Regions from separate parts of the Enterococcus hirae ATCC 9790 genome, predicted to be linked through region 3. Evidence: a T-box and tRNA genes for the amino acid it is inferred to sense, from the RefSeq annotation. Region 3 holds a T-box; the other regions hold tRNA genes.
What was found. The T-box of region 3 lies ahead of argS (arginine--tRNA ligase). A T-box ahead of a tRNA ligase gene usually reads a tRNA of that ligase, here a tRNA-Arg.
Positions count from the first base shown of each region.

Region 1 (6,111 bases), 320 kb from region 3:
TGGTTTGTGTTATAAACGATTGTTGGAACGTCATTTCCACCAGGAGCTGAGATAACAACACGTTTAGCACCAGCTGTTAAATGTTTTTCAGCAGCTGCTTTTGAAGTGAAGAAACCAGTACATTCTAGAACGATGTCAACACCTAGTTCGCCCCAAGGTAATTCTTCAGGGTTACGGTTAGCTAAAACTTTAACTTCTTTTCCGTTAACGTTGAATGAACCTTCGTGAACTTCAACTGTTCCGTTGAAACGTCCTTGAGTTGTGTCATATTTTAACAAGTGTGCTAACATTTTAGCATCTGTTAAGTCGTTGATTGCTACTACTTCGATTCCATCTACATCTTGGATACGACGGAATGCTAGACGTCCGATACGTCCAAAACCATTAATACCTACTTTAACTGTCATTTAAGATTTCCTCCTTATGAAAATCAAAAAAATATTTATTTTAAAGGGATACCCCTTTTAAAATCTCTTTTGCTGCAGCTTCATCAGTGATGAGCCACGTTTGTTTTGGTGCATTTTTCATATAGGCGCGAATCGCTTTTGCTTTTGACTTTCCCCCAGCAATCGCAAGAATGATGGGTACATTTGCCAAATCTTTCAATTCGATTCCGATGCGAGGAACTTTATATACGACTTCGCCATTTTCATTGAAAAAATAGCCGAAAGATTCCGCCACCGCATTCGCCTGTTTCAGCATGACTAATTCCTTTTCAGTCATTTTTCGACGTGCTGCCATATGGAGTGCGCGTCCAATACTATGAATAACACAATTTGCCTGACTAATCAAGTTTAACACTTCTTGAATAGAGGGTTCATTGAGCAAGGAATTGTACGTTGCTAAACTTAATTGTTCTGGAACATACAATGCACGATGATTTCCACTTGCTTTTGTAGCCATTCTAGCACTTACGGAATTGGCTTGTACAGTCACAGCCTCTCCGATACCACCACGAGCTGGCACAAATAGATTATGTCGCTGATTGTTTTCCAAATTTGTCAGTTGTTCAGCTACTACAGCCATCGTTGTTCCCCCCATTACAGCAATGATATTATTGCCCTCCGGTAGTAACAAATCTAAAGCTTCATTTAATGCTTCACCAAAAGCATCCGCCACTTTAGGCTGTTCTTCACTGTTTCCTGATACCACGATACAACGTTGATTCCCAAAATACTCAGCCAGTTTTTTTTCTGTCTGATGCATTCCTAAAAGTTGATCCATGAAGTTCTCAAGGCTTTGATAAACTTCTTCTCCTTTTTTGGTCAAAGTCATACCGCTTTTAGAGGTGTTGATCAAATCTAACTGTTTCAATAGATCTGTTTCTGTTCGTAATACGCGTTCTGTGATGCCCATACTCTCTGATAAACTACGACGACCTATTGGCTGCATCCAATAAATATTACGTAAAATTTTATATCTTTCCTGTAAAACCTCGATAATATCCGGTGCAACAGATTCAATCATTTTCAATTCATCAAGCATAGCGATCTCCTTAGTTGGACGATATTTGTCCAATGTAGACTCAAAACGACCCATGTACGATAAAAAAAGAAAAGCGACTTTCCTACTACTAAGTATTTAAAAGGAAAATCTCAACCTCACGAATGTAAGTCTAACAGTTTTACCCGTTTTTTTCAATAAAAAAAGACTAGAAAAAACTTTTCATTTTTTTCTAGTCGAGATTCACATTATCTATCATAACGTTTTCTTTTCGATGAACTTGGGATTCCCAGCAGGTCACGATATTTTGCAACCGTCCTTCTTGAAATCAATATTTCATCTTTTTTTAATAATTCTACGATCTTTTGATCAGAAAGTGGTTTGATTTTGTCTTCTTGATCCACAAGTTCTTGGATTTTCTTTTGTGCAGTATCAGCTGAGAGATCGGTCTCAGTATCTGTCCCACTTTGCTGTAGTCTAGTTGTAAAGAATTTCTTAAGCTCGAAAACCCCAAATTCAGTTTCCAGGTATTTTCCATTGACGGCACGGCTGACAGTGGATTCATGTACTTCCAACTCTTTTGCCACTTCTTTTAATGTCAGCGGTTTAATTGGTCTTTCTTTATTTGTGAAAAAGGCTTGTTGATGGGAAACAATGATTTGAGCCACCCGTAAAATCGTATCCCCTCGTTGTAGAATCGTTTTTTTCAACCAGTCAAATTCTTGTTTCCGTTCTTTCAAGTACGCTTGCGTTTCTTTGTCTGCTCTTTTAAGCATCTGATTAAAATAATGTTCTTGGAAACGAACGTCTGGTTGATTTCCTCGTCTAGAGAGGACAGACACTTTTTGGTCCTTATCAACCATCACTTTGACATCAGGAATGATATATAATTCACTGCTTCGATCAAAAATTCGGCCAGGGCTTGGGCTAAGTGTTTGGATGTAATCAAAGATTCGTTGTACTTCACTAAGTTCGATTGAAAAGCGTTGAGCGATCTCTTTCCATTTGCGATTAACCAGCAACTCAAAACACTCTTCCAAAACGATATACGCTAACTCTGGTGCAAAGTCATCTCTTTCCGTTTGTAACATCAAACACTCTTGTAAACTTCGTGCCCCCACACCTGCTGGTTCAAGTTGTTGGACCAGCGTCAGTGCATCAAGGATCTCAATCGAAGTTGCATTTGTTTGTTCTTGTGCCTCTTTTAAATCAATCGTCAAAAATCCATTTAAATCAATGTACTCGACTAAATAAAGAACTAACTGACGTAAGAAGGTCTGCCGATAGTTCAAATGGATCTGTTCGATCAATGATTCAAATAAGGAAACACTGGTATCGGGAATTTGATTTAAGTAGTTGGTTTCTTCATTATCATTGGCTGATCTGATCTTCTGATAGTCAGATTGCCATTCTGGTTCCACTACTTCTATCAATGGATTTTCTAATGCTTGATTTTCAACAAATGCCAAGAGCTCTTCACTGTTATATTGCAATACCTGGATGGACTGTTGCAGATGTTGTGTCATGGCTAATTTTTGTGTTTGCTGTTGTTTTTGTGAAAAGTTTTGTTGAAATTTCATTTTTTTGTCCATTCCCCTTGTAATTTTTTTTAGTTTCGTTACAATTGTGTCTGTACTTGCGTCCTTAGTGTAGTGGATATCACGTAAGATTCCGGTTCTTGAGACGGGGGTTCGATTCCCTCAGGACGCGTCTATTGCTATCTTAGCATATTTGGGAATGTTTTGCTTTCTAAATTTAAAAGATAAAAAGCTGATCCGCATGTATGGATCAGCTTTTTTCGTTATTTTTTGTGTAAACTAAGTTTTACGAGCCACCCATATCTCTCCCATCACTTTTCTTTAACCATTCACTATTATTCAGCAATGGTTAGCGATCGCTGTCCACTTCCTTACCCGCCTGCAAATCAAAAAGTGATTCGGTGTTCACTATAACTGTATTGGTAATGGCTCCCGGCATCCTTTGTAGTAAACCTTAGATCTAGCGCACTGTCTACACCACTCGTTGATCCGTTTTTCCATGAAGTCGTGCCTTGATTAAAGAAGTCACCATTCACGATATAATAGATACGATTGGCTTCTTCTAAGTTGACATAGACAGTTCCGGAAAAGGCTTTTGCCACTTTCTGGTCTTCTCTAACCAAATTTATTGCTACTATTCGTTTAATCGCTCTAAAATGACCACTTTCACTCGTTTCACAATAAAACCGCATCGTTGGCTTGTACGTCTTATTCACCGTCACAGTATGCGACAGTACACGAAAGGTTGCTCTATTTCGAGTAACTGTGTGAACAATCTTGTCCGAAGATTCGAGTTTTTGCCTTGCTTTTGTTGATGAAAGCTGAAGATCATTTGTGAGTTGCTCAATCATTTGATCATAAGTCATTACTTTGGAAAATGTTGCATGTGTTCCTACATTAGACTTGCTTGTAGTTGCCGCTATTTCTTGGGGATGAGAAACCAACAATAGAAGTATAGAGCTAACAAACAAGCTCATGAGTATCTTTACTTTGTTCATACATCACCACTTTTCTTCAATTAAGAATAAATCGCTTACAATAAATAGTTTATTGGACGATCCATTGAGATTCAAGTCTATTTTTCACTCTACTTTTTAATAAAGAGAAGGAATAAATCAATAAAGAGAAGGAGCAAGTTGGCAAACGATGAAATTCAGTTAGCTAATTGATTGAATCTTTCTACCCAAACATTGATCAAAGCCTTACGTGTTGCTCATCTCCCCTGATCCTGCTTGTGGCAAACTATTCTTTGCAACCTTCTTCACACAAAAAGCCAATCAAAACATACGTAATGATTGGCTTTTTTCCGTCATCTATCGAAACAGCTTTTCAACTTAAGAAAAGTCATTATGCTCCGTTTATTCACTTTTGATTCAAAAGATCATTTCTTGTTCTGAGGAAGTTCGTTCTTCTCCTTTCGCTAACTGTGTCACGATTGTTGCCATATTTTTATAGGATTGATTTAGTCCGATCCCACCTTTTTTTGGCATTTTAACGATGGGGATCACTTGCTGATATTTTGCTACAGCAGGATTTTCAACTGACATTGCAGCGACAGCAGGAATGCCTTCTTTGTTAAAAGCTTCGACTAACCCGCCTGCCATCTCTCCAAAATTAGGATAATGCATAGCTGGTCCACATAATATCGCATCTGCTCCAAACTTTTTGGCGAATCCGATAAATTTTTGTTTGACTTCTTCTGGATGACTTGAATAGTAACGATCACCGCAGTATAAAGTAGCAATAATCTCTGCCTTTTTTCTTTAAACAATGGCGCTAATGTTTCTCCCAGTCCTAGAGCTGTTTTTTTCCACCTGGAGGTAATTGTGCTTGTTCGTCACTTCCCATACCTGCGGTCACATGGTTGAAGATCAAAATGATTTTTTTCATGCTCCTACTCCTTTTTATAAGGTATCAAAATCAAAGTCATCAAAATTGATTTCTTCTGCTGTTGATTCTTCTGCCTCAAGCTCTTCTTTCAGATATTGATTGTCTAACACTTTGATGAATGGATAATAAACTGCCATTCCTAATAAAATAAGTAATCCCTGAAGGACAGAAGCTTGCCAACCGCTGACTAAAAAGCCTGAAATGATCGGTGGCGTTGTCCATGGAAGTTGAATCCCATTGGTGTAAGCAACTAACCCTAGATCCATACAAAAATAAGCAATAATGATATTGATCGTCGGTACTAAAGCAAATGGGATCAAAATGATTGGATTTAATACGATCGGTAAACCAAAGATGATCGGTTCATTGATCCCGAAAATTCCTGGTACAAGCGATAATTGTGAAAGTTTTTTCACTCGCTGACTTTTACATACAAGAATCATAATCAAAATCAATGATAAGGTAGAACCGCCCCCACCAAATGTTGCAAACATATCTTGAAATTGACCTGTAATGATATTAGGAATTTCATGTCCGTCTTTAAACGCATTTAGATTTTCAATCGATAAAGCACGAAGAACTGGATTGAAAACTGCACCTACGACACTTGAACCGTTGATTCCGAAAAACCAGAAAAAATGTAAAAATAAGTACGCAATGATCATAGCACCTAAGGTATTCCCTAAACTTAACAATGGTGTTTGTAAGAATTTAAACAGGATTTCTTGTAAATTCCCATATGTGGTTAAACTCGCTACCCAATTCGCCACCATAAAGAACGTTAAGATGACGAAACTTGGAATCAATGCTTCAAACGATTTAACAACAGTAGGCGGCACGCCATCTGGCATTTTGATTGTCCACCCTGTACGAATCAAGGCAACGAACATACGAGTCGCTACTAAAGCAACTACCATACCTAAAAATAAACCACTTGATCCCATCCAACGTAAAGGAAGACTTCCGACTTCAAATACTTCAGTCGAACCTTCTGGCGTAAATAATGTGGTAAAAGGCGTTACGATAAAGAATGAAACTAAAGAAATAATTGCTGCTTGCATCGCATCCACTTTAAATTGCTTTGCTAAACTATAACCGATGCCCCCAACTGCTAAAATCGTCATAATATCAAAACTGGCAGTGGCAGGCTTATTCAACATGACTGCCCAATTTTCCCCTAAAAATCCAGCCATCCATTCATTCCAATTTGGTATTGGAAAGTTGGTCAATACTAGAAACA
Region 1 is NC_018081.1:1,655,633-1,661,743, reverse strand. It holds gene gap (type I glyceraldehyde-3-phosphate dehydrogenase) at 1-407, opposite strand, end outside; gene EHR_RS07895 (sugar-binding transcriptional regulator) at 448-1,539, opposite strand; gene rpoN (RNA polymerase factor sigma-54) at 1,692-3,023, opposite strand; tRNA gene EHR_RS07885 (tRNA-Arg) at 3,082-3,153, shown strand; gene EHR_RS07880 (hypothetical protein) at 3,368-3,979, opposite strand; partial or broken gene EHR_RS07875 (GrdB-related putative oxidoreductase) at 4,355-4,871, opposite strand; gene celB (PTS cellobiose transporter subunit IIC) at 4,886-6,111, opposite strand, start outside.
Region 1: it encodes a tRNA-Arg, which carries the amino acid that the T-box ahead of argS (arginine--tRNA ligase) is inferred to sense. The anticodon was not compared.

Region 2 (6,111 bases), 900 kb from region 3:
TCGTTTCTTTCGTATTTAGTGTCGCATTGATGCTATCTTGGATCATTTTTTCAATTTGTTCCTTGGTCGGATGAATGATACTTGAAGACATCAGTGCTGCTAATCCTGTAGCGATGATCCAAATTGTGTTATGCAAAGACTCAATTTGTTCCGCAGATAGATCAGCATACTCTGGATCTTTCTTGACCGTCTCGACAAAATAATTATAAGAGAAGTTTTGCATCTCCCTTCCCCCACCATATTCTTCTAAGTACAGAGAACTGTATAATTTTTTCTCTCGATTGGCAAAATCAATATAGTTTACAGCTAAATCGATAATGGTATTTCCTGTATGTACAACTGGGAACACTTCATGCTTCAAGTACTCGTAAATCTGAGCAAATAAGGCTTGCTTCAGATCATCCATGTTTTTGAACTCAAGATAAATCGGTTGAGTCGAACAATTCATTTTATTTGCAATATTCCTTGCCGTAAATTTTGAAAATCCTTCTGTGGTAGCCACTTCAAAAGCGGCTGCTAAAATCTGATCTTTTGTGATCGTCTTTTTTCTTGCCATAATTTTTTAATCTCCTCGAAATTATTTATAACGCTTCCACCATTGATTAATTTAATTGTAACATGATTATTTTGTTATGCACAACTTGTTTTTTTATTTTTAAAAAATTACTTTAAAAACAATCAATTTTAGACATCATTTAGAAGAACACCCATTTTTTTATTTTACGATTCTGGCAGATTGTCTCTAAAAGAATTAAATGTTATCATACAAATAGCTATTGGATGAAACATTAGGAGGAAATGGATTATGTTAGAAAATTTTAATGAGAACCTCGAAAAATATGCACGATTAATTGTTGAAACCGGCGTAAACGTCGAAAAAGACCATACAGTTGTTTTACAAATCAACGTCGATCAAGCCCCATTAGCTCGCATGATCACCAAAGAAGCCTATCGTTTAGGTGCAGCTGAAGTGATCGTACAATGGACGGACGACGTGATCCAAAAAGAATTTCTTTCTTACGCTGCACAAGACCGTCTTGAAACTGTTCCACAATATAAAATTGATCAGACTGATGATTGGATCGCTAAAGGTGCTAGCCGAATCAGTGTTGTATCTGCCGATCCAGATGCTTTTGGTGGCGTAGATGGAAAACGAATCGCTACGTATCAAACTGCCGCTGGCAAAGCAATGATGAATCTAAGAAAAGCGACCCAAGCAAATAAAGTAAGCTGGACTGTAGTCGCTGCGGCTGGTAAACAATGGGCAGCTAAAGTTTTCTCAGATTTACCAGAAGAAGAACAACTGGATGCATTATGGGATCAAATTTTTAAAACAACTCGTATTTACGAGGAAGATCCTGTACAGGCTTGGAAAGAACATGATGAAAAATTAGCGAAAAAAGCTGCTGAATTAAATCAAGAACAGTTTACTGCCCTGCACTATACTGCCCCTGGCACAGATATCGTCATTGGCCTACCAAAAAATCATCTTTGGGAAGGCGCAGGAAGTTACAACTCCCGTGGAGAAAAATTCATGGCAAATATGCCTACTGAAGAAGTGTTTACTGCACCTGATTACCGACGGATCGATGGTTATATCTCTAGTACAAAACCATTGAGCTATGCAGGTACGATCATCTCAGGGATGAAGTTTACTTTTGAAGCTGGAAAAGTCATTGATTTTTCTGCTGAACAAGGTCAAGAAGTATTGGAAACCTTGCTCAATACTGATGAAGGCGCACGCTCATTAGGAGAAGTAGCACTCGTTCCCGATCCTTCGCCAATTTCTCAATCGGGTATTATCTTTTACAATACGTTATTTGACGAAAACGCGTCGAATCACTTAGCTCTAGGATCTGCGTATGCCTTTAGTGTCGAAGGTGGTACTGAAATGACCGATGAAGAACTTGTGCAAGCTGGTCTTAACCGCAGTCAAACCCATGTTGATTTTATGGTTGGTTCTGACCAAATGAATATTGACGGTATCCGTGAAGACGGTTCTACTGTTCCAGTATTTAGAAATGGTGACTGGGCTTAATCTGATAAAACGATACAAAAAAAGAGGAGAAATCTTAAACGACCTCCAAAAGTTAGATTTTTGGTCTAACTTTTTGGGGTACTACAGACTTCTTCTCTTTTTTGTGATGATTATTTCTATTACAGACAACACTTTTCCCTGCTACTCACTGAAAGATGGTCGAATAAGCGATTTTTTGATCCTGTTGTTCAAGTTTTTTATAAAAATTATTTATACTATTTATCACGAAATTCTATTAATACATTTTCTGTTTTTTGATAAGATTGACAAAAACAACATTTATTATTAAAAATTAGAAAAAATGATGGAGAGATAGTATGCCTTTTATTGTTTATTTTTTTGTCTTACTATTAACGCTTTATATCCCTCTGCCAACTGCGTTATTGTTTTTTCATCGTTTAGCTAATCAACATGACCTGCTCACAACAATCCACAAATTCATTTTGCTATTTTTGGTTTGTTTAGATTATCGGTTCAGTTTCTACTGTATTTATCAATGTAAAATAAAGAAACAATACTACTTGTACCTTATCTTGATTAATATTATCGAATTAGGCATCCATTTTTATTTACTGGTCAAATACCAAACAGTTTGCTTAACTGTCATCACTTTGAGCCAGTTATTATTGCTTATTTGTATGTTTACCTTTCCTTTATCAAAAAAATTTAGAAAAGCTGTCTTTCACTCACCAGAAAAATCGAATGTAGCGTAGAAAACTATCTTGGTCCCACATAAACAAAAAAACCTGAACCACAACGGTTACAGGTTTTTAACGTTCCTGACTGGAATTGAACCAGCGACCTATCGCTTAGGAGGCGATTGCTCTATCCTACTGAGCTACAGGAACAAGTTCTCAATAGTATTATTTTAGCTTGTTTAAGGAGCACATGCAAGCTTCTCTTAGAAAAATCATTTTTCTTCCTAAGCAAAACGTTTCCACTAGCTTTTGACGAGTGATAAAATAGAGTTATCTAACAAGTGATGAGGGAGGTTTTATTTATGAATGACAAACCAAAAGAAGAAATATACGCTGAACGCTTTGATGCTTCTAAAAAAGAACGAGAACAACTATCAAAAGAAGCCATTAAACAGCATGAAGATGAAAAACCTCAGAAAAAAGAAAGTCGCAAATTCAAGTTTACTAAAAAAGAAGATTTGCTGTAGAGAAATGAGATAAATCAGTGGCAAAAAAGCAATCTGATTTTCAGAATGATATCGAAAAAATTTCAAAATAGCTTTTTATACGATAACGCCCTCCAAGAATTCGTCGAAAACCTTGGAGGGCGTTATATGTGTTGAGCAACAAATATTTTACGTTCATTTTAAAAATAATCATTTAGAATAGGTTGCTGACTTGGAAAGCATGGCGCCATTTCTAATAGAGCTTCAGTTGACAATTGGATGTGATTGTAAAAAACAAGTTCTTCCATCTGACGATACCCCATTAATAATTGAGTCATGCGTTGGATGGTGCCACTGATGGTTGGTAATTTTGTTTCTGTTACTTTTTCAATTTTCACCTCTGCATTTGATACAGTGATCTCAAAGATCCCTTCATTCCACTGTGCGTAAGGATCATCTGTTACTTCTAAAGCAAAAGTGAGCGCTTGTTTTTTGAAAGGATAGTCTTTCAAAAACAACTCAAGATCAACAATTCTGCCCATCATATATGGCGTGATCGTCATTTGTGCAAAAGGATTTTTAAGCAAATAATTTTGATCACTACCTGAATAACCACAAGCATAGTCAAAAGAAGCAAACGCCCCACTATGGGAACTAACAAACCTCACTAATCCTTGAAAGGCTTCATGACTCAAATAGCCCCATTCCACTACTACAAATGTTGGTGCCGTTAACTGGTAAACCACATATCCTGTTGCTTGACCAGATTCATCGTAATACAGCGCATAATGATTATCTGTCTTTTGCTTAAACTTATAAGTATACCACCAGTCTTCTCTACTTAATCCACCACGCTGATTTGCTGGCATTTGTTTATAAATCATTTCTATGACTTCTCTTGCTTGTTCAAAAGTCACTCGTTTCATTTTGCCAGCCGTCTTTTTCACGTTCGGTACATCTCGACTATCCAATTGATAATTGATTTTATCAAACAATTGCTCATAACCGTAGCGACGATAAAATGGGTAAGAAAATGGAGCAAGATAAGAAAGACTTACTTTTCTTTCACGGCAATCTTTTAAGATTTTTTCCATGATTTGATTGATCCCGCCTTGTCCCCTAGCTTCAGGATAAGATGCTACATAACCGATTCCTGCCATTAAATACTGTTGCCCATAAAATTCAACAGAAAAAGGCGTCGCCATTACTTGGCTAGTGAGTTGCTCTTCCTCGTCAAAAAAACCATAATTCCATGAATTTTCAACGATCAGTTTGAATCGTTCACGTCTTGCAGGTGTATCCTGCGCATTAAATGCATAGGTTGCTAGTTCAAACATCGCTTCTTGATAAGCAACACCAAGTTCTTTTACTTCATTTGCCATTTTTGTTACCCCTTCCATCAAAAACAATAAAAAATTGTGTCAAGTTCAGTGATCCAACCATAGTCACTTTATCAAAATAAAAATGTTATTTCAATAAATCACTATTTAGCTGAATCAACTGCTTCTTGCCACAATTAGTTTTTTACTAGTAAGTTTCTTCGATCATTACTAACATTTTTTTGAAGCGACGTTTTTTAAAATACATCAACATCGTTCCTAAAATCATATCATTCAATTTTTGTAGCATCCCATATGATTGCATTTGTTCCGTATAACGTACTTCGCAGGTTTTATCATCTAACGCTTTGATTTGATAATGGACGACATAATCATTTTTTGTGGTAGATGTTCGAAATTTATACGACTGATTTTCAATAACTTCCTCGATCTTGATGCGAGCGCGGCTATTTTGTGAGAATTGTTTGACGTATTCAAGGTTTTTAAGTTGTTTACGAGTAACCGATTTTCCAGTCGCTTTACGTACATCAAAAAGGACAGAGTCCATCACTTTATCATAGAAAAAGGATGCTGGAATATTTAAAGTTTTAACGATTTCCATTAGCTATTTTTCCCCTTTGCTTCTTCTCTTTTTTTCCCTTTTAAAAAGAAATGTATACCTAAACCTGCCAGAAATAGTCCTGTAGCCATACTATACAAATCATAGTTTTGCGAACTAGGATTTAAACAATACAATACGATCAGTGAACCAATACTACATAAAAATAAGCCGTTTTTCATCATTTTGAACCCTTCCTATCTTACAACCAGTTAAACTGCTGTTGCTTGAAAATATAAAACAGTGCCCCATGGTTGTGCTTTGATTAATGCTTTTGCTTTTTGTGCTGCTGCTTCTTTATCTTGTGCGCTCGTCTCAAAAAACAATTTGATCCCTTGTTTTTCTTTAAATGTATATGAAAAGCCATCTTCATTGTAACCTTCTAATAACTCTTTGATAGCATCTTGTTGCATGGCACTTGCGATTGAAATCATTTTAGTTCCTCCTAGATTATTGTTTAGAGAGCAGAAGCAAAAAATGCTTCTGCTCATTGATTTTTATTGTTCGCCTGCTGCTGGATCCATCTTATTCGCTGAGATAACGAACGGTGCCCAGATCAAGAAAGTCACGATCATACATACTAATGTCACGATTGGCGCACGCCAGTCTGCTCCGGTAGCTAGGAACGAGAGTAAGAATGGTGGAACAACCCATGTGACTTGTTGCGATACTGGGGCGACCAAACCAAAGTAAGTTGCTCCCCAACCTATAGCTGTTGCAACAACAGGTGCTAATAAGAATGGGATGAACATGATAGCGTTCAATACAATCGGCAAACCAAACATAACTGGTTCATTGATGTTGAAAATACCAGGTCCGATCGACAATTTAGCAACTGTTAAATAATCAGCACGTTTAGAAAGGAGTAAAATAGCAATCAATAGAACGATCGTACCACCAGAACCCCCGAACCAAGCGAAGGCATCAAAGGATCCACGAACCCACATATAAGCCTTACCATCTTCAATTGCATCTAAGACTGCAGGTGTTCCTGTTTTGCCATTGTAACCTT
Region 2 is NC_018081.1:49,340-55,450, forward strand. It holds gene EHR_RS00235 (TetR/AcrR family transcriptional regulator) at 1-556, opposite strand, end outside; gene EHR_RS00240 (aminopeptidase) at 806-2,038, shown strand; gene EHR_RS00245 (hypothetical protein) at 2,356-2,751, shown strand; tRNA gene EHR_RS00250 (tRNA-Arg) at 2,813-2,886, opposite strand; gene EHR_RS14145 (hypothetical protein) at 3,039-3,203, shown strand; gene EHR_RS00255 (GNAT family N-acetyltransferase) at 3,362-4,543, opposite strand; gene EHR_RS00260 (DUF3284 domain-containing protein) at 4,689-5,102, opposite strand; gene EHR_RS00265 (DUF3188 domain-containing protein) at 5,102-5,284, opposite strand; gene EHR_RS00270 (hypothetical protein) at 5,312-5,533, opposite strand; gene EHR_RS00275 (PTS sugar transporter subunit IIC) at 5,597-6,111, opposite strand, start outside.
Region 2: it encodes a tRNA-Arg, which carries the amino acid that the T-box ahead of argS (arginine--tRNA ligase) is inferred to sense. The anticodon was not compared.

Region 3 (6,111 bases):
AGTTTATTAGCAGAAAAAGATTTTACAAAAGAAGAATTGCAATATCTAATCGATTTTTCTGAGCACTTAAAAGATTTGAAAAAACGTGGCATTCCACATCACTACTTAGAAGGTAAAAACATTGCACTTTTATTTGAAAAAACGTCTACTCGTACACGTGCAGCTTTTACAACTGCAGCAATCGATTTAGGTGCGCATCCTGAATATCTAGGTGCCAATGATATCCAATTAGGTAAAAAAGAATCAACAGAAGATACAGCTAAAGTATTAGGTCGAATGTTTGACGGAATTGAGTTCCGCGGCTTTAGCCAAAAAATGGTGGAAGAACTAGCAGAATTTTCTGGTGTTCCAGTATGGAATGGCTTAACAGACGAATGGCATCCAACACAAATGATCGCAGATTTCTTAACAATCCAAGAAAACTTTGGAACAGTTGAAGGAATCACAGTGGCGTATTGTGGTGACGGACGTAACAACATGGCGAACTCTTTACTTGTGACTGGGGCTATTTTAGGTGCAAACATGCGTATCGTAGCACCAAAAGAATTACAACCAGAAGAAGAAATCGTCAAAATGGCAGAAGAATTTGCTGCTAAATCTGGTTCACAATTAATGATCACTGATGACGTGGATAAAGGTGTTGACGGTGCTGACGTACTTTATTCAGATGTTTGGGTATCAATGGGTGAAGAAGATAAATTTGAAGAACGAATCAAATTGTTGAAACCTTACCAAATCAACATGGAAATGATCGAAAAAACGCACAATACTGACCGTTTGATTTTCTTACATTGCTTACCAGCGTTCCATGATACAAACACAATCTATGGTGAACAAATGAAAGAACGCTTCGGCATTACTGAGATGGAAGTTACTGATGAAGTCTTCCGCAGTAAATATGCACGTCAATTCGACCAAGCAGAAAACCGCATGCACTCAATCAAAGCGATCATGGCAGCAACACTTGGTAACTTGTTTATTCCTCGTGTGTAACGGTTAATCACATTCATCTCAAGAACAAAACGAGTCAGCTTTAATGGACCTCATCATGGGCTGGCTTGTTTTGTCATTGAGAAAATTCAGAACTCTCTGGAGAAAGGAAGACAAATATGGCAAATCGTAAAGTAGTTGTCGCATTAGGTGGTAATGCGATTTTATCAACAGATGCAAGTGCAAAAGCACAACAAGAGGCATTGATGGAAACAGCAAAATACTTAGTAAAATTCATTGAACAAGGGGATGAGTTGATCATTTCTCACGGGAATGGACCACAAGTAGGGAATTTGCTGATCCAACAACAAGCAGCTGACTCAGAAAAGACACCAGCGATGCCTTTAGATACTTGTGTTGCAATGACAGAAGGATCAATTGGGTATTGGTTACAAAATGCAATGGGTGAAGTATTGAAAGAAAAAGGCATCGATAAAGATGTGGTTTCACTTGTTACGCAAGTCATCGTTGATGAAAACGATCCATCATTTAAAAACCCAAGCAAACCAGTAGGACCATTCTATACCGAAGAAGAAGCCAATGAACAAATGAAAGCTGATTCAACAGTAACCTTTAAAGAAGATGCTGGTCGTGGCTGGCGTAAAGTAGTGGCTTCTCCTAAACCAATTTCAATTAAAGAAGCACGAGTGATTGAAACGCTAGTAGAACAAGGCGTGATTACAGTCTCTGTTGGTGGTGGTGGAATTCCTGTTGTGGAAACGGCAACTGGTTTAGAAGGTAGAGAAGCGGTTATCGATAAAGATTTTGCTTCTGAAAAATTAGCGGAAATTATCGATGCAGATCTATTGATCGTTTTAACTGGAGTAGATAATGTTTATGTAAATTATCAAAAACCAGATCAAAAGAAACTAGAAACTGTTTCAGTTTCAGAAATGAAGCAATACATTGATGAAAATCAATTTGCACCAGGAAGTATGCTGCCAAAAGTCGAAGCGGCAATTGCCTTTGTTGAGGCAAAACCAAAAGCTAAAGCGATTATTACTTCTTTAGAAAATATCGAGAACCTTCTCGCATCTGAAGAAGGAACGATCATCGTAGCGGATAACTAAGAATTCTTTTTCTTAGGAGATGAACTATGTTAAAAAGTGTCCAGTTGGTATTTCTTCTCCTTTAGACCTTCTGGACATTTTTTATAAGAAATCCCTAGCCAGCAGTTTTTTTTTCTGCTATAATTCAATTAATATAATAATTTCATAGTTTGTTGAACAAGAGAGTAATTGTATTTACTTGATCAAAGCGAGTTTGGGTGTGGTGAAAGCCAAACGAGAGGATACAATGAAGCGCACTTGGAGAACTCTGTCTAAGACAGACGGCTATCAACCGATATCAGATGAAGCTGGTCCTAGCAAATAGGACAACTGGAGTGGTACCGCGGGATATCTCGTCTCTAGTGATCATAGTTATCTATGATCACTAGAGATTTTTTTGTTTTCAGCAAACAAAAGTATTTATAGGAGGAATGTAAATGAATAACAAAGATATTGTATCAAAAGCGATCTATGACGTTGTCAAAGACGATCTTACAATGGAACAAGTAGAAAAACTATTAGAAAATCCAAAATCTGCAGACCATGGGGATGTAGCCTTTCCTGCCTTTTCATTAGCGAAAATCTATCGAAAAGCCCCTCAACAAATTGCAGCTGACCTAGCAGAAAAAATCGATTCAACAAACTTTGAAAAAATCGAAGTGGTTGGTCCTTACTTAAACTTCTTTATGAATAAAGCGATGATCAGTAAAGAAGTTTTGGCTTCTGTCGTGAAAGAAAAAGAACATTATGGCGACAGCTCCATCGGAAATAACGGAAACGTACCAATCGATATGTCTTCTCCTAATATTGCAAAGCCGATTTCAATGGGGCATTTGCGTTCTACAGTTATCGGGAACTCCATCGGATTTATCATGGAAAAATTAGGCTACAACCCGATTCGTATCAATCATTTAGGAGATTGGGGCACACAGTTTGGGAAACTGATTGTGGCTTATAAAAAATGGGGTTCAGAAGAAGCAGTACGTTCTGAACCAATCAATGAATTGTTGCGTCTGTATGTTCAATTCCATGAAGTGGCTGAAACAGAACCAGAATTGAATGATGAAGCACGTTCATGGTTTAAACGTTTGGAAGAAGGCGACAAAGAAGCCATTGAATTATGGCAATGGTTCCGCGACGAATCTATGAAAGAGTTCAATAAAATCTACGATCTATTAGAAGTTCGTTTTGATTCTTTAAATGGTGAAGCTTTCTATAACGATAAAATGGATGAAATCGTAGAACTTTTAGAAGAAAAACATTTATTGCAAGCAGATAAAGGTGCTGAAATCGTTGACTTATCAGCTTATGATTTGAACCCAGCGTTGATCAAGAAATCAGATGGTGCAACACTTTATATCACTCGTGATTTAGCAGCAGCTCTTTACCGCAAACGCACCTATGATTTTAAACAATCATTGTATGTTGTCGGAAACGAACAAAGTTATCACTTCAAACAATTGAAAGCTCTTCTTAAAGAATTAGGCTTTGATTGGTCAGATGATATGCATCACATCCCATTCGGATTGATTACTCAAGGTGGTAAAAAACTATCAACACGTAAAGGGAAAATTGTTTTACTTGAAGAAGTGCTAAATGAAGCCATTGACTCTGCTAAAGAACAGATCAGTGAGAAAAATCCTGATTTAGAAAATAAAGATGTGGTAGCTAAACAAGTCGGTGTTGGCGCAGTTATCTTCCATGATTTAAAAAACGATCGCCTAAATACATTTGACTTTAATTTAGAAGAAGTTGTCCGTTTCGAAGGTGAAACAGGACCTTATGTACAATATACACATGCTCGTGCTGTCAGCTTGTTAGCAAAAGCCGACTTTACGCCATCGGCAGATCAAGAATACGCCTTGAATGATGAAAACAGCTGGGAAGTTGTAAAATTGATTCAAAAATACCCAGAAACTGTTTTACAAGCAGGTGAAAAATACGAACCGTCTATTATTGCGAAACATGCAATCAAGTTAGCTCAAGCATTTAATAAATATTATGCACATACTAAAATTTTAGTTGAAGATGACCAAAAAGAAGCGCGTTTAGCATTAGTTTATGCTGTAACAGTCTTGTTAAAAGAAGATTTACGTTTGCTTGGCTTACACGCACCAGATAAAATGTAAGAAAAGTAACGTACACAAATAAACCGTCCCTTACGAAAGGCTTACTTATAATAGTAGCTTTCGTGAGGGTCGGTTTATTTTATATAGAAGTGATTGGGACAGATATCATCCATTCATTGATTCATGCTGCGTTGATTAAATTTAGTTGGCTTAAAAAAGTGTTGTTTCTTTGGGAGCATGTAAGAAGGCTTCCACCAATTTTGCTTCTTCTTCATCTTTGGAAATGATAATGGTTGTATCGAACCCAGCAATCGTACTGACGATATGAGGTGGTTTGATATCGTCTAAAACGGCAGCGAAAAGATGTGCGTTGTCTGGTAAGGTATGGACGACCGTCAGAAAATGGACCCGTTCCACTTTTAACACGATGTCTTCGATCATTTGGACTAACCGTTTTTCATCATCTGTTTTTGCTTCGAGTCCTTTTTTTCCTTGAAAAAGAACAAAATGGGAAACGCCATTTTCATCTGGTACTTTTACGATTTTTAAGTCACGAATATCTCTGGAAATCGTAGCTTGTGTCGCTGTCACACCATAATTCTCCAGTTTGGCCAAGAGTTCTTCTTGTGTACGGATCGTAAATTCCCCGATCACTTGTTTAATAAGTAAATGTCGCTCAGATTTACGCATATTCTTTCTCCTTTACGAAAGATTTCACATGTATCATATCAAAAAAAATCGAGTTGCCCAATATTATTCTGATTTATGAGATAACTCTAGGAATTATGATCATTTGTTAATGAGAGAGTAAAGCATAAAAGATGAGAATAAATGCAGAGGCAACTAGAGATTTCTCTTGATATTTACTAGCAAGTCAGGTAAAATATTGAATGTTGAGCAAGAATGTCTCTTTAGCTATTGCTATACAGGTAGGTTACTTGTATAATGTTTGAAGATGCTTTTTGTATCAATAAATCCACATTCCTGTTGGATCGTTGATAGGTGCTTGAAAAAGTTTGTCAGCGAGGTGAAAGACAGGGAGAGGAAAAATAAAAACCAAATCGGAGGAAACAAAAATGGCAGTAATTTCAATGAAACAATTACTAGAAGCCGGCGTACATTTTGGTCACCAAACTCGTCGCTGGAACCCAAAAATGAAGAAATATATCTTCACAGAAAGAAACGGAATCTACATCATCGACTTACAAAAAACTGTTAAGTTAGTAGATGCAGCTTATGACTACATGAAGAGCGTTGCAGAAGAAGGCGGCGTGGCTTTATTCGTAGGTACGAAAAAACAAGCACAAGAAGCAATCAAAGATGAAGCAACACGTGCTGGACAATACTTTGTAAACCATCGTTGGTTAGGTGGAACATTGACTAACTGGGATACAATCCAAAAACGTATCAGCCGTTTGAAACAAATCAATGCAATGGAAGAAGATGGAACTTTTGAAGTTCTACCTAAAAAAGAAGTTGCTGGTTTGAACAAACAACGTGAACGTCTTGAAAAATTCTTGGGTGGTATCGCTGATATGCCAAGAATTCCAGATGTAATGTACATCGTTGACCCACGTAAAGAGCGCATTGCTGTTCAAGAAGCGCATAAATTAAATATCCCAATCGTAGCTATGGTTGATACAAACTGCGACCCAGACGAAATCGACGTAGTTATCCCTTCAAATGACGATGCAATCCGTGCCGTTAAATTGATTACTTCAAAAATGGCTGATGCATTTATCGAAGGTAACCAAGGGGAAGACCAAGTAGTTGAAGAAGACTTTGTAGTAGAAAACAATGCTACTTCAATCGAAGAAATCGTTGACGTTGTAGAAGGCGACAACACTTCAGCAGAATAATTTTTAAATGATGGAGCTGTTTCAAAGGCTAGGCGACAAGCCTCACTCTCCTTTGAAACAGCTTTTTTTAAAAAGAAACTATAGGAGGATACAATAATGGCAGACGTAACAGCTAAAATGGTAAAAGAACTACGCGAAATGACA
Region 3 is NC_018081.1:1,975,787-1,981,897, forward strand. It holds gene argF (ornithine carbamoyltransferase) at 1-993, shown strand, start outside; gene arcC (carbamate kinase) at 1,110-2,060, shown strand; T-box leader at 2,204-2,403, shown strand; gene argS (arginine--tRNA ligase) at 2,477-4,168, shown strand; gene EHR_RS09550 (arginine repressor) at 4,319-4,798, opposite strand; gene rpsB (30S ribosomal protein S2) at 5,185-5,967, shown strand; gene tsf (translation elongation factor Ts) at 6,064-6,111, shown strand, end outside.

Region 4 (6,111 bases), 1.0 Mb from region 3:
TAAAGAATTGATCCACCTGTAACTGTTTGTCCGTCAGCGCGTTTAGCACCTAGACGTTTTGATTCTGAGTCGCGTCCGTTAGATGTAGAACCGCCACCTTTTTTGTGGGCAAAGAATTGTAGATTCATTGATAACAACATGGTCTGCACCTCCTATTTATCATTAATTGTTTTAATTTGGATATATTCTGAATTTTCAGCTTCTATCGATTGTAATCCCAACAAGAGATTTTCTAATAGAATCTCGGCAATATTGTTTTGCTCTTGTGTCAATCCTGAAGTGACTTCGGTATATAAATAACCGCCCTCTTCTTCATTCATTTCGACAATTGGTTCAAAACCAGCTAATGAGGCAATCCCATTGACAGTACTGATCGCTAATGCAGAAACTCCTGCACAGACGATATCACTCCCATAAGGACCAGCATCAGCATGCCCTGTCAAAGTAAATGAAACGATTTGATCAGCGTCATTACGTTTAAATGTTCCTTTGATCATTATTCAGGCCTTCTTTCTCAAGCGCTAATTAAGCGTTGATCGCGTCGATAACCACTTTTGTGTATGGTTGACGGTGACCTTGTTTACGGTGTGAATGTTTTTTAGGTTTGTATTTGAAAGTAACGACTTTCTTTTGTTTGCCGTGTTTTTCAACAGTACCTTCAACAGTTGCACCAGAAATAATTGGAGCGCCTACTTTTGTAGTTTCGCCACCTACTAAGATAACTTCGTCAAAAACAACTTTTTCACCTGCTTCAACGTCAAGTTTTTCAACGTAGATTGCTTGTCCAACTTCAACTTTTACTTGTTTACCACCAGTTTTAATAATTGCGTACATGCTATAAAGCACCTCCTTATAATAGACTTAGACTCGCCATCCAGAGTGACAAGTTACCTGTACTTACAAACTCGTTCTGTGCGGTTGTAGCTGTGGAGTCCACAATTACAACAGTACTAGATTACCAGAAACTAGCGCATTCGTCAACTCTAGATTCTAGAACTTTTCTTAAGTCAATCAATCGCAATTTTCACTTTTGCTAATTATAATGTTAGTGAAGACGAAGGAGGTAAACGAATGATCTATCCTGATGAATTGGTTCAAGAAGCAACGATTCGTATGCAAGGTCGTGCGGTAGAAGGTTTCGTTGCTGGTCAAGGCCCACTCCACCCAAAACTGATGCTGGTAGGTGAAGCTCCTGGCAAAACAGAAATCGATAATCATATTCCTTTTAGCGGACAAGCAGGCAAAGAACTAATGCAAACTCTTGCTCTAGCTGGTTTGACAAGAGAAGATGTTTATATTACTAGTGCAGTCAGAAGTCGACCTTATCGGACAGTCCAACGACTCAATAAACGAACTCAGCAAGCAGAAACTGTTTATCCGAATCGGACACCAACGAAAGCGGAAGTATTCGCTCATGCGCCGATCCTAGATTATGAAATCGAACATGTCGAGCCCCATTTGATTGCTACATTAGGCAATATCGGTTTGCAACGGTTATTAGGTTCTGCTTATACGATCTCTAAAAATCATGGTCAGCTTTATACTGGGCCTATTTTAAAACTGAATCAACAAAAAGATGCTTACGAGTGGAGTGATAAAAGCTACCAGATCCTCCCGCTTTTCCATCCTGCAGCTATTTTTTACAATCGAACATTAGCTGACGTGATCCGCAAAGACTGGCTTACCTTAGCAAACTATCTCGAGAAAGATCCTAGCAATCAATAGCCACAGCTTCCATAGGTAAAAAATCCCGAAACAGAAAAAAAGCTGTTTCGGGATTTTTGAATTTTTATAGCTTATTTTAATTAAACACTGCAAAAAACACTTTGTTTGCCCTGCTTCTCAAAAACATTTCTCCTGCTCATGACTGATTACGTATATTGTTCATGCAGCGCTGAGAGTGCATGCGCTACTGTTTGGTGTTGCTCAAAGCCAGCTTTTTGCCATAAATGCTGTAGTTGTTTTTCTACTTCTGGTTGTAGCGAGGTGTAAATAATCGTTTGTTCTCGCATTTCAGCTTTTTCTTGAAACTCATCAAAAACAGCCCGGGCAGTTAAATCAATACTTGGAACACCACGCATAGAAAAAATGATCCCCTCTTTTTGATTTAGATCAGCTAATGTATTTTTTAATTTTTCAGCAGACATAAAAAAGAGTGGTCCGCTAATATAGACAACTGTCCAATTATCTAATTTTTTCGTTTCTGGCAAATCCATTCGTTCCCAATCGATTGTTTCAACCGAGATCGTGATTGCCGCACTTTTGATCACAAAGAAAATACAGCCACCGATAATGCCGATGACGATCGCAATACTTAAGTCAAAAATCACGGTACATCCCATAGTAATCAAAAATAATAAGATGCCAGACCAATATCTCTTAGTGAACAAGACGTTGATCGTTTCCCATTCATTCATGCGCCAAGCAGTAACAATCAACACTCCTGCCAAAGCTGGCATAGGAATGTTTGACATAATTGGTGCAAAAATAATCATAGATAAAAACAAAACCAAAGCATGAATGATACCAGCTAAACGAGTCTGTGCCCCTGATTTAATTGCCACACTTGTTCGGGCAATCGCAGCTGTCGCTGGAATGCCTCCAAAAAATGGTAAAATTAGATTTCCGATTCCTTGCGCAACAAGTTCTTGGTTGCTGTCCAATGGTTTGTTTGCCATTCGTCCCGCAGAAGCACCACAGAGCAAACTTTCCACCATGCCAAGCAAGGCAATGCTAATCGCTGGCACCATCACTTCTTTTAAAGAATCAAGATGAAAGGCTGCAAACGTTAAGCGATCGCTACTGATCAACGTCTGTGGAATTTTTCCCACGGTTGCTATCGGCAAGTGAAACAAGAACATCGCAACCGTTGCAAGAATAATTGCCATCAAAGAACTTGGTATAGTTTGAGCCCATTTTTTGGGGTAGATAATCATTCCGATGATCACTAATAATCCCATAATAAAGGAGGAAAAATTTATCGAAAAGCCAAAGGTCTGATAGCTGAGAAACTTCTCAATCACATTTGCACCTTCTGAATGGACACCAAACAAGTTATCCACTTGACCCAAGGCAATGATAATAGCAATTCCCGAGGTAAATCCAGTAATCACTGGAGCTGGAATAAAAGAGGTCAATGTTCCTAATCTAAAAATGCCTGCCACTAGCAATAATAGTCCTGCTAAAAATGTCGCCAGTAACACCCCAGACATCCCTTGAGTAGCTGCAATCGACATCAAGATCGCAGCCATTGCGCCTGTTGGTCCTGAAATTTGATAAAAACCACCTGACAAGCCACCAATAATAAGTCCAGCAATAACCGCTGTAATTAATCCTGCCGCAGCATTTGCACCACTGGACACGCCAAACGCCAACGCTAAAGGTAAAGCTACTGCAGCTACAGTAATACCAGCTAATAAATCTTTTTGGAATTTTTGACGATCATATCCGTCAAATTCTTCATTTAGTAAAAAAATATACTTTTTGAACAACCTAGAGACTCCTTTTTTATAAAAATTTTATGAAACACGCAACTACTAGAATAGCATATTTTTCTAACTCATGTCAGCTTTTTCACAAAGTTATAGGCGTTTTCATGAAAATTTTTATAAAATAAGATTAACTCAAATCAAAAGAGTCAGTAATCCAATGATTGCCAGACCACCTTGTTTCAAAATAATTAGTTTGTCACTAGTGATACTACCGTAAGCTGCGACCAGTACAATATAAATCAATAACAAACTTGCCATTTCTTTTGGTGCAGACGAAATATAAATGGCATACAATAAACCAATACCTAACAATCCATTATAAACACCTTGATTTTTAAATAACGTTTGTACCGACGAATTACTTAATTCTTTTTGACTCATTTTAAATACTCTGCCAGTTGCTTTAGAAGTTGTAGCAAAGGTTTCTAAATACATGATATAAAAAAATTCAATTGCAACTAATGTAATGATAATTTGTGAAATAATCGACATATTTTCTCCCCCTATTCATTTCTGCCTATCGGCTTAGAATAAGTATAGCCGAACCGTTCAAAAATAAAAAACAAACACACTTGTAGCGATTATATTATAAGAACCTTGGATCCCCTGATACCAAACATCATCCACCTATAGAGGATGGACTGATTTCTGCTTAAACGAAGTTAAAATACACGAATGTATGAATTTGTAGAGTAAAAATTTTAACTACTCCTTTTACTTAGAAAAACATCCAATATATTCTTTTTTAACACATACCTAGTAAGTAGAAAATCCTACCTGATTAGACTGTGTATCATAAGAATACTTGCTACGTACCCATTTGGTCCAACTACCAGAACAAAGAAAAACCGGTAGAAACTTTCGTTTCTACCGGTTTTGGTTTTTTTTACGTCACAGGAGGGATTCGAACCCCCGACCGTCCGCTTAGAAGGCGGATGCTCTATCCAGCTGAGCTACTATGACAGCTTTTTCGGAACAAAAATAATTATATAGAATCATTTTGGTTCTGTCAATATGAAATAGTTATTTTATCAATAAAAAAGATTGCTCAATAGAAAGCGTTCCTCTTTTACCTAGTGTCCGACAAAAAGCAAGCTTTTTGTCGTAACAAGGTAAATACTCTTAAGGTAGATGAATTTGCTCTTTTTCTTTAGTTATCAAGATCACACCATCACCTAGCGGCACTAATGTGGAAGTCAAGTCTGGATGGGTCATGACGACCTGTAAAAATTCATTTAATTTACGATGAATGGCACGTTTACCTCTAGGAATCTCTTCATCAGGCAATAAAATCGTTCCGCCTTGAAAAATATCATCAACCATCAATACGCCATCTTTTTTTAGCAGACGTAAACATTCTGGTAAAAACTCAATATATTTCGATTTGGCACTGTCCATAAAAATAAAATCATAAGGCCCAGTTAGTTCTGGTAAAATATCAGCCGCTTGTCCTTCTAGTAAAGTAACTTTTTCGGTTAAGCCAAGTCTTTCATAAGTTGCCTTGGCCTTTTTGATCATAACATCAAAACGATCGATCGTCGTGACGTGACCTTTTTCACTGATTAATTGAGCCATCAAACTAGAAGAAAAACCAATAGCTGCACCAATTTCTAAAACATTCTTTGGTTTTAATTGCCCTAATAAAAACTGCATGAATACGACTGTTTCATGGGGAATGATCGGTACTTCCGCTAAATGGGCTTCTTCTTCAATCAAACCAAGCTCTCCAGACAGTTTTTTCTGTTTTGTCCGCATAAAATCAACTAACTCTTCTTTTACTACCGGACGATGCATCATTTCATTACGCATAATCTGCCTCCTCTTCCAAATTATTATACGAAGAACCTGACAAATCCACAAGTTGCAAACAAATTTACACTCACTTTCCTTTTCGTTGGCTATGAGTAAAAAACCGATTGAAACTTTTCTTTTTTTCAAATTCATCTAGCATATTCCAAGCTGTAATACCGGTCAAACAAAAGGCGATGGTAAAAAATAGCCAGCGCATCCAAGTAAATGCTGACTTTGATAAAAGAATGCCAATATAGGGAATCTGAAAAATGGGCGTTCCAATGATGTATCTTCTCCCCACTACACCGGATTCGGTCTGCGTAGAACTATCTGCTTTAGTATAAAAGTCTTGATGGTCTTTTTCCACTGCGATCACTCGTCGGGTGGTTATTTGCTCTCCTGAGTTTTCATAGTACGTAATCACGTCACCAACCAACAATTCTTCTGGTTTCTTCGGACGTACATAGATCAAACTTCCTTGGCTATAGTAAGGACTCATACCACGATCTTCAATAATATGGGTTGATAGACCAGCTATTTTAGGAAGTAAAATAATGCTCAAAATGATCGCTAAAATAACAATCAGTGTAATTGAACTAATATAGGTTATTTTTTTATAAAATGGCACTAGTTTCCACTCCCTTTACTCATTTCTTATTTCCCATCATATAATAACGATTTAATTTTATCAATTTTAACTCTATTTCTTCTACAACGAATTGAAAGAATTTTAAAAAAAATCTAAAAAACAACTCTGGTTATCTAACTTTATGCAGGTTTATGATTGACTAGAAAACAAAAAACGTTTACCCTAAAAAAAATGTTACTT
Region 4 is NC_018081.1:154,719-160,829, forward strand. It holds gene rpmA (50S ribosomal protein L27) at 1-140, opposite strand, end outside; gene EHR_RS00825 (ribosomal-processing cysteine protease Prp) at 153-497, opposite strand; gene rplU (50S ribosomal protein L21) at 526-834, opposite strand; ribosomal protein L21 leader region at 854-930, opposite strand; gene EHR_RS00835 (uracil-DNA glycosylase) at 1,072-1,725, shown strand; gene EHR_RS00840 (SulP family inorganic anion transporter) at 1,872-3,491, opposite strand; gene EHR_RS00845 (DUF1304 domain-containing protein) at 3,624-3,983, opposite strand; tRNA gene EHR_RS00850 (tRNA-Arg) at 4,381-4,454, opposite strand; gene EHR_RS00855 (O-methyltransferase) at 4,614-5,300, opposite strand; gene EHR_RS00860 (signal peptidase I) at 5,371-5,910, opposite strand.
Region 4: it encodes a tRNA-Arg, which carries the amino acid that the T-box ahead of argS (arginine--tRNA ligase) is inferred to sense. The anticodon was not compared.